Regions from separate parts of the Rossellomorea marisflavi genome, predicted to be linked through region 2. Evidence: riboswitches for the same ligand, from Rfam matches in the RefSeq annotation. Region 2 holds a riboswitch; the other holds the start of a gene.
What was found. Region 2 has a riboswitch for glycine ahead of gcvT (glycine cleavage system aminomethyltransferase GcvT). Riboswitches for the same ligand answer to the same signal wherever they lie in the genome.

Region 1 (4,427 bases), 1.5 Mb from region 2:
GTAATTGGTCTTCCTCTTTGATCTGTTCCACTCCCGGAGAACTGACCACTTTAGGAAGAAGGCCAACGACCTTATCATTGCTTTTGTTCCCTGTTGCAAGAGCGGTGGCTGCGGGTGCTGAATCCGTAATCGCCGACTCTGCTGAATATGTACGGACGCCGCCGATGGCGATCTCATCCATAGCCAAGTCCTCCCCCTTGTACCAACGGGCGAGTGATGTTGCCCCGGCACTTGTCCCATCCATGACCATCATGATCACGTTGGTCGGTTCCTTCTTCTTGTCCTTAGCTTCCACCTCAGTCTTCACTGATCCTGCAAAGCCCAGTGATGAAAAAGCCAGAGCGGCGGCCAATGATAGGCCGGTCACCTTTTTCGTACTCATTCGTCCCATTCCAATCTCCTCCTCTGTCATCCATCTTCATCTCCATACTAGAAGGCTTTTGTAAAAAGGAACAAGTGTATATGTAATTATTTTGTAAATGTGTTTAGCTGACCCAATTCCCCTCGTATTACCTATGGCATAGATTCAGGTTTTACCATTCATAAAACAACCCCGCACAAACGTGTACGGGGTTGTTTTTATGATGAAAGTGAAGCTTTTTGCCTGATCCGATAGACTGCAAACAGGATGACGAACCATAGTGGTGTCAATAACAGTGCCGGCCTTGTCTCATCGGCAAACAGCATAATGACGAGTATCGCAGCGAAAAGCACCAGTACAAGATAATTCACCAACGGGGTGAACGGTGCTTTGAAGCTCGACTTCTCATGGAGGTCAGGACGCTTCCTCCGGTATAAAATATGGCAAACGAGGATGATCCCCCACACCCAGATGAAGCAGATGGCACTGATCGTCGTGACGATCCCAAAGGCTTGATCCGGGATGAGCTTGCTTAGCAACGCACCGACCGATACGACCACCGTGGAGACCAATAGGGCAGAACTGGGGACATGGTTCCGGTTTAATCTTCCCAGTCTGGCCGGCGCCTGTTTACCTTTACTAAGATTGAAAAGAATCCGGCTCGTGGAGAACATTCCACTGTTGCAGGCGGACGCCGCCGATGTGAGAACCACGAAGTTGATGATTCCGGCAGCCACGGGAACCCCGATCAGACCGAATGTTTTCACAAATGGGCTCTCTGCTGCCGTCAGCTCCATCCAAGGATTGATGCACAGCAGAACGATGATAGCCCCTACATAAAAGAAGAGGATACGCAACGGTATCTTATTGATGGCAGAAGGGATATTCTTCTGGGGATTGGACGTTTCCGCCGCCGACACCCCGATGAGTTCCACACCGACGTAGGCGAAGATCACCATCTGCAGGGAGAGAAGGAAGCCACTCATCCCATTGGGGAAGAAGCCGCCATTCTCCCATAAGTTCGTCACGGTCACCGGTCCTGCATCCGTATTGAACCCGATGGCAAGCAGGACCACGCCCACTGCAATGAGGGCGAGGATCGTAATCACCTTGATCAGGGCGAACCAAAATTCCAGTTCACCGAACAGCTTGACCGTCAGAAGATTGAACCCAAGAAGAATGACCAGACAGATCAGGGCCGGAATCCACTGGGGAATGTCAAACCAATAATTCACATACACCCCGACTGCGATCACATCGGCCATTGCCGTCATGATCCAGCAGAACCAATACGTCCAGCCCGTGACAAACGAAGCCCATGACCCGAGATAGTCCTCCGCTATATCGGTGATGGATTGATACCCTGCTTTCGAAAGCAATAGTTCGCCGAGTGCCCTCATGACGAAAAACAGTGCGATTCCAACGAGTAAATACGCAAAGATGATGGAAGGACCCGCCGATTGTATCGCCTTACCGGACCCAAGGAACAGCCCGGTCCCGATCGTACCCCCGATGGCAATCAGCTGTACATGGCGATTGGAAAGATCCCTCTTTAACTCTTGTTGTGCCAAAACAAACTCCTCCTCAACATGTTCCACGTGAAACGAAAATAAAAAAAAGAGATTGGAAGCATCCAATCTCTGAGTCGAAAAGAATATCAAATATAGATCTCCCCTCGTTCGGAAAATCCATACCCGGTACCCTTCTGTCCTTTTGCCTGAGATTGTGAACCCTTCGGCGCCGCTTGAATAGCGGTCTCTCCAGAAGCTGCTCCTGCTGTAGTGTGACCCACAGCGATCGTAGCTTGATATTGTTATGTTTGAATAGTTATATATTGTAGACCCGTTGAATGGATTTGTCAAAGGAAGATCCTCCTTGTGCAGAAGCCACGCAACTGATTCCTCCAGATGATGTCAGTTACTTGGTTGAGCTCTCCAGATCGACCAAATCTTTTTTTATTTTTTGCATTGACAGTGATAATCATTCTCATTATTATAAAGCTTAGAAACGCACTCATACCATACGGGGGAATACATATGTTGGATTCGCTTTTTCTTTCATTTCGTGAAGGCCTGGAAGCGGCCTTGATCATCGGCATTATTTTGGCAACGCTCTCACAGCTGAACCGGAAGCATCTTGCCAAGGTTGTCGGATTCGGTACCATTGCAGGCGTCATCAGCAGTTTGATCCTGGGCTGGGGTCTATTCACGTTTGCACAAAGCATTTCCCATGAAGCAGAAGAAATCATGGAGGCCGTCATGAGGATCGTGGCCGCAGGCTTGATTGCCTACTTCATCCTTTGGCTCCACCGCAATCAGCAGGTTGCCGGCAAAATCAAAGGGCAAACGGAGAAGTCTTCTACATCCAAAATCGGCTTATTCTTATTGGCCTTCCTGTCTGTCATCCGCGAAGGCATGGAGCTTATGGTATTTAATATGACCAAGATCTCAGAAAGCGCCGGTACCGTGGCTCTCGGTAGCATCATCGGAATCGTAGCGGCTGCACTCGTTGCCTATGTGATCTTCAAAACGACGATCAAGCTTAACCTTTCACTGATCTTCAAAGCACTGGGCCTCATCCTCGTCTTCCTTGGCGGAGAAATGTTTGCCGAAGGAATCGTAGAGCTTCTGGAAACGCACTCTGAAGCGATGGAAATCCTATTCCTGGCCGTCTTCATCGTTCCGGCATTGTTTATCCTCCTGAAGGATGATGTAGCGAGATTCTGACGAGCGGCATAACAAAAAGAATCCCATCTCAATCGAGATGGGATCTTTTTATTGCTTGATGATCAGTATTCCAACCGAAATCAGAATGGAGCAAGCCCCCATGATGAATGTACTCTGGGTGATCCGCGTGGAAAGAGTGGATTTGAATGCCTGGAAATCATGATCTCCCTTGATCAGGTCATCCGTTCGCTCCATGGATCGCGACCTCCGGATCATCCGCTCGCCAATGATCTTAAACCCCTCTGCGACAGGTGTCAGGAACCCTGTCTTCATGATCAACGAGCTGACACCCAGGATCAAAAGGCAGAGACCGATCAGAAAGGCAGAGTCGGCTAAATCAGCTTTGGATCCAAGCTTCAACCCGATAGCAGCCACCCATCCGGAAACGGTGACCATCGCAAGACCCATCTTCCATTTCATCAAGAATCCCCCCTTTTTTATCCTTACGCTCTCCATCCACCAAATGACTTGAAAACAGGCTTTGTTATTCCGATACTTTCTCCGCCCACTTCAAGTACGGATAGCGGTTGACCGGATACACAATGTCCTTGAAGTTCTGTGCGGTCATATAGTTGTTGGTATAGTGATAGATCGGGTTGAACGGCAGGTCTTCCATTAGTACTTCTTCTGCCTGATGAAGGAGATCGTAGCGTTTCGCTGTATCCTGCTCCACTTTGGCGTCTGCCATCAGCTTGTCGTACTTATCATTTACCCAGTTTGTTCGGTTGTTCGGGCTGTCTCCGAGGTAGTAGTCAAGGATGACGACCGGATCCACCAGGACCCCGATCCATCCCATACGGGCCATCTGGAAGTTCTTTTGCTGGGTCGTATCAAGATAGGTCTTCCATTCCTGATTGGAAAGCTTGATATCGACGCCAAGGTTCTTCTTGTACATGGACTGGACGGCTTCTGCGATCTTCTTGTGGTTCTCGGATGTGTTATACGTGAGGGTCACAGCCGGCAGCTCGCTCCAGCCTTCCTCTTTCATGCCTTCTTCCAAGAGCTTTTTCGCTTCTTCGGCATTCGATTCGAAATAGGCTCCGCCCTGTTCACGGAAGTCGCCATCGCCTGTATCCACCCCGCCTGGTACAAAGGCATAAGCAGGTGTTTCACCGGCTTTCGTGACGTTTTTGGTGAGGGACTCGCGGTCAACGGCTAAAGTGAACGCACGACGGATTTTTTCATTGGTAAACGGTTCCTTGTCGACATTGAACATGTACATATATGTTCCGAAGTATGGCACTTCACTATATTCCTTGGAGTCCTTCTCCTGGGCTACCACATCAGATGGAAGGGTCTGGATCAAATCCAATTCCTTTGTCTTGAACATCTGATAGTAG
Region 2 (4,427 bases):
ATCCTGCCAGACTCCGGGTGGAACGGAAGATCTGGTGCAGTCGGGGTGAACCGAAATGGATGACCTCCCCCTGTAGTCCTTCCGGCGCCTTTTCCTGATCGGTGATGAGGTTTAGTGCCATGGGATTCGGTTCCCCACCGGTCTTTTCGAGATAATGCCAGTAGAATGGGCGATTCATGAGCTCTTTATCCATCTCGATCGTGAGCTGGACGGTCATATAGCCATCACCGCTTGCCTTCAGCTCACACCCGTTCGCGTGAAAATACCGCTCAAGAAATCGATGTATTTCGTGCTGCTGCATCGGCCTTCTCCTCCTTCATCTGTTCTGCAAATTGAATCATGCTCGTCAAATTTTCCATTTTGATCTTCATTTCACCCTCGGTTCTTGAGGAAGCGAAGATATCTGTCATGTGATCTTCAAACTCTTTGAAATCGAGTCGGGTCAGGATGTCATCAAGTTCGCCGATCACACGCTCGAACAGGTTGATTTTTTCATAAAGCAGGGTGAGGATATGTTCTTCGACGGTTCCTTTCGTGGCGAAATTGTAAATATGAACATCCTCGGTCTGTCCCAGGCGGTGCACCCGTCCGATCCGCTGCTCGAGTCTCATGGGATTCCACGGAAGGTCGAAATTGATGACGTGATGACAGAATTGAAGGTTGATTCCTTCCCCGCCGGCTTCCGTGGCGATGAGAACCTGGGCGTGATTTTGGAACAATTGTCTCATCCAGTCCTTTTTCCCGCGCTTGAACCCGCCCCGGAAAGGAACCGATGTGATACCATGCTGCTTCAGGAACCATTGAAGATACATCTGGGTTGCCCGGTATTCAGTGAAGATGATCACTTTATCGTCGATGGATTGGATCAGCTCCAGGGCTTTCTTTGCCTTGGAGTTGACGGAGACGTTCTCGACCTTTTGCATGAGCGTTCCGATGACTTGCTTGAATCCCTCTGAAGGATCTTCCTTTTTGGCGAGCATATTCTTTAACGTGAAGTACACCGCTTCTCGGCTGGAGCATGCTTCCCGCTGCAGGGTGAGGAGGGAGAAGGAGCTGGATGTGGCCCAGTCATCGTAGCGGCCGCGCAGAAGATCGAAGCTGTCGTATAGGTCCCTCTCTCCCTGTGAGAAGTCGATCAGGACCGTTTTTACATGGCGCTTCGTCCATTCGATACCGGTGTCATTCCTTCGGTTCCTGATCATCACCTTGTTGATCAGGTTCTTCAGATGGTCGTCATCCTCAAGGGACCGATCCCCATTTTTATACCGGTCGGTAAAGCCCGATTCGCTTCCAAGATGCCCGGGCTTCAGGAGGGAAACAAGATGGAAGATTTCCTCGATTCGGTTTTGGATGGGAGTAGCCGTCAGAAGAAGGCAGAATTTTTTCTTCAGGTTCTGCACAAATTCATAGTTTTTCGTTTTGTGATTCTTCAGTTTGTGAGCTTCATCGATGATGACGAGATCATAATCCTGTTCATACACCTTTTCCCGGTGAGGGCTTCTTTTGGCTGTATCCATGGAAGAAACGACGATATCACACTGGTCCCAGACGTAACTTTTCCTTTGGGGGACGGCAGGGATGAAGAATTTCGTATTCAACTCATAGCACCACTGGGATACCAGGGACGCCGGCACGAGTATGAGCACCTTCTTCACCAGTCCACGGATCATGTATTCCTTCAACACAAGCCCCGCTTCAATTGTTTTTCCGAGTCCGACCTCATCTGCAAGGATCGCTTTTCCGTTCATGGTCTCCACCACCTGCCTCGCAGCTTCGAGCTGATGGGGGAGGGGAGTGACATTTGCCAAATGTTTCGGTGCCTGAAGCCCCTCAAAGTTCGGAATTGCGAGATGGTGCTCGAATTCGACGGCGAGTTTGTAGAGGTCGAAACTTCCCCATGGCCCGTCATTTGTGATAAGGCTTTCAAGATTTTCTCCCCATCCCTCATCGAATATGATATCTACATTCATATAAAAACAACTCCTTTTTTTCTGCAAAAATTGATTGCCCGGAACAATTGATTAATGGTAGGATGAAAATAGATTTACAATCTTACAAAAATGATCTAAATCCGAACATTAGCATCTGCTGCATTTCTTTTATATCTTTAGTATGACCAATTATTGCAAGGAATATTGGCGAATGATGACAAGGGGAGAGACTGCAGTCTGCAGCGCCGAAGGAGCAAGCATCACGATGTGAATCTCTCAGGCAAAAAGACTCTTGTCGGACGCAACTCTGGAGAGCGTCCCGGATGGGGACCACCAAAGGGGAAAGCCGTATGAATCGGTAAACTTTCAGGTGCCAGGACAGAGAAGCCCACTTATTGAAAAGGGGCTTCTCTGTCCTTTTTTCATGCAAAAGAATGCAGTGTAACCACTAAAGGGGGAATCGCCATGTCAGAACTGAAGCAAACGCCTTTACACGATCTTTACCGCGAGTATGGAGGAAAGACGATCGATTTTGGAGGATGGGCCTTGCCCGTACAATTCTCCGGGATCAAAGACGAGCATGAAGCCGTAAGGAGCCGTGCAGGTCTTTTCGATGTCTCCCATATGGGTGAGATCACGGTGAAAGGGGAAGGTGCCCTTGAGTACCTTCAACGGATGATGACCAATGATCTGTCCAAATTGAAGGACGGAGGCGCTCAGTACACCGCCATGTGCTACGAAGACGGAGGGACGGTCGATGACCTTCTCGTTTATAAAAGGAAAGATCACGATTATCTCCTTGTGGTCAACGCATCCAATATCGAGAAAGATTACGAATGGCTCATCCATCATGCAACCGAAGGGGTCGAGCTGACGAATCGTTCAGGCGAAATCGCCCAGCTTGCCATTCAGGGGCCGCTCGCGGAGAAGATCCTCCAGAAGCTAACCGAGACAGATCTCGGCAGCATCGGGTTCTTCAAGTTCCAGGATGAGGTCATGATCAGTGGTCACGAAGCTCTCGTATCAAGAACGGGTTACACAGGGGAAGACGGGTTTGAAATCTACTGTGCATCGGATTCCGCACCGGCGCTGTGGAAGGAAATCCTTCAGGCGGGTGAAGAGGAAAGAATCGTACCTTGTGGCCTTGGTGCCCGTGACACTTTGCGATTCGAAGCGAATCTCGCACTCTATGGACAGGAGTTGTCGAAGACAATCACGCCCATCGAAGCGGGAATCGGTTTTGCGGTGAAGGTGAATAAAGACATCCCGTTCATCGGCCAGGAAGTCCTTCGCAAACAAAAGGAAGAAGGGGCACCTCGTAAGCTGGTCGGGATCGAAATGATCGACCGCGGCATCCCTCGTCATGGATACAGTGTATTTTCAGGGGAAGAGCTGATCGGGGAGGTCACAACCGGTACCCAGTCGCCGACACTGAAGAAGAATATCGGTCTTGCACTTATCAAGAAGGAATTTGCCGAGCCCGGCACTGAAGTGATCGTAGAGATCCGGAATAAACAATTGAAAGCCGTTGTAGTGAAGACACCATTCTATAAGAGAACTGGCAAATAGGGAGGACTGACGTTCATGAAGCATCGTTATTTACCGATGACAGATCAGGATCAAAGAGAAATGTTGGACAGCATTGGAGTCGACACCGTCGATGCCCTTTTCGAAGATATTCCAGAAGAAGTCCGCTTCAAAGGCGACTATAACATTAAAAAAGCTAAATCCGAGACGGAACTCGTCAAGGAACTGACGGCCCTGGCAGCTAAAAATGCCGATCTCAGGAGTCATGCAAGCTTCCTTGGGGCGGGTGTGTATGATCATTACATGCCGATCATCGTGGATCATGTTTTGTCACGTTCTGAATTCTATACGGCCTATACGCCGTATCAACCGGAGATTTCACAGGGGGAACTCCAGGCGATTTTCGAGTTCCAGACCATGATCTGTGAGCTGACAGGGATGGATGTAGCCAACTCTTCCATGTATGACGGAGGTACATCCCTTGCTGAAGCCGCCATGCTTTCAGCCGGTCAGACCCGTCGCAAGAAGGTGCTCGTATCAGCGGCGGTTCATCCTGAATCCAAAGATGTCCTGCGCTCTTATGCGAAAGGTCAGTATATCGATGTAGTAGAAATCCCCCATAAAGATGGGGTGACAGATCTTGAAGGGCTAGAGAACCTCATCGGAGATGACGTGGCAGCTGTGATTGTTCAATATCCGAACTTCTTCGGACGTATCGAGGATCTTCAGGCGATGGAAGCCATCACCCATGGTTCGAAAGCGATGTTTGTCGTCTCTTCCAACCCTCTTGCACTCGGAGCACTCACACCACCGGGCAAATTCGGTGCCGATATCGTTATCGGAGATGCGCAACCGTTCGGAATCCCTAGCGCATTCGGCGGACCGCACTGCGGGTATTTTGCCGTCAGTAAGAAGCTTATGCGAAAGGTACCGGGTCGTCTTGTCGGTCAAACGGTGGATGAAGACGGT

Region 1: it holds a riboswitch for glycine, as region 2 does, so the genes downstream of both, K6T23_RS21735 (amino acid permease) here and gcvT (glycine cleavage system aminomethyltransferase GcvT) in region 2, are expected to answer to the same signal.

Annotation. Positions count from the first base shown of each region.
Region 1 covers NZ_CP081870.1:4,228,687-4,233,113, forward strand. The annotation lists gene K6T23_RS21730 (alkaline phosphatase) at 1-391, opposite strand, end outside; gene K6T23_RS21735 (amino acid permease) at 580-1,932, opposite strand; glycine riboswitch at 2,057-2,135, opposite strand; gene K6T23_RS21740 (FTR1 family iron permease) at 2,398-3,087, shown strand; gene K6T23_RS21745 (DUF3899 domain-containing protein) at 3,136-3,507, opposite strand; gene K6T23_RS21750 (peptide ABC transporter substrate-binding protein) at 3,572-4,427, opposite strand, start outside.
Region 2 covers NZ_CP081870.1:2,711,337-2,715,763, reverse strand. The annotation lists gene K6T23_RS14230 (YqhG family protein) at 1-301, opposite strand, end outside; gene K6T23_RS14225 (DEAD/DEAH box helicase) at 270-1,970, opposite strand; glycine riboswitch at 2,143-2,233, shown strand; glycine riboswitch at 2,237-2,315, shown strand; gene gcvT (glycine cleavage system aminomethyltransferase GcvT) at 2,397-3,500, shown strand; gene gcvPA (aminomethyl-transferring glycine dehydrogenase subunit GcvPA) at 3,516-4,427, shown strand, end outside.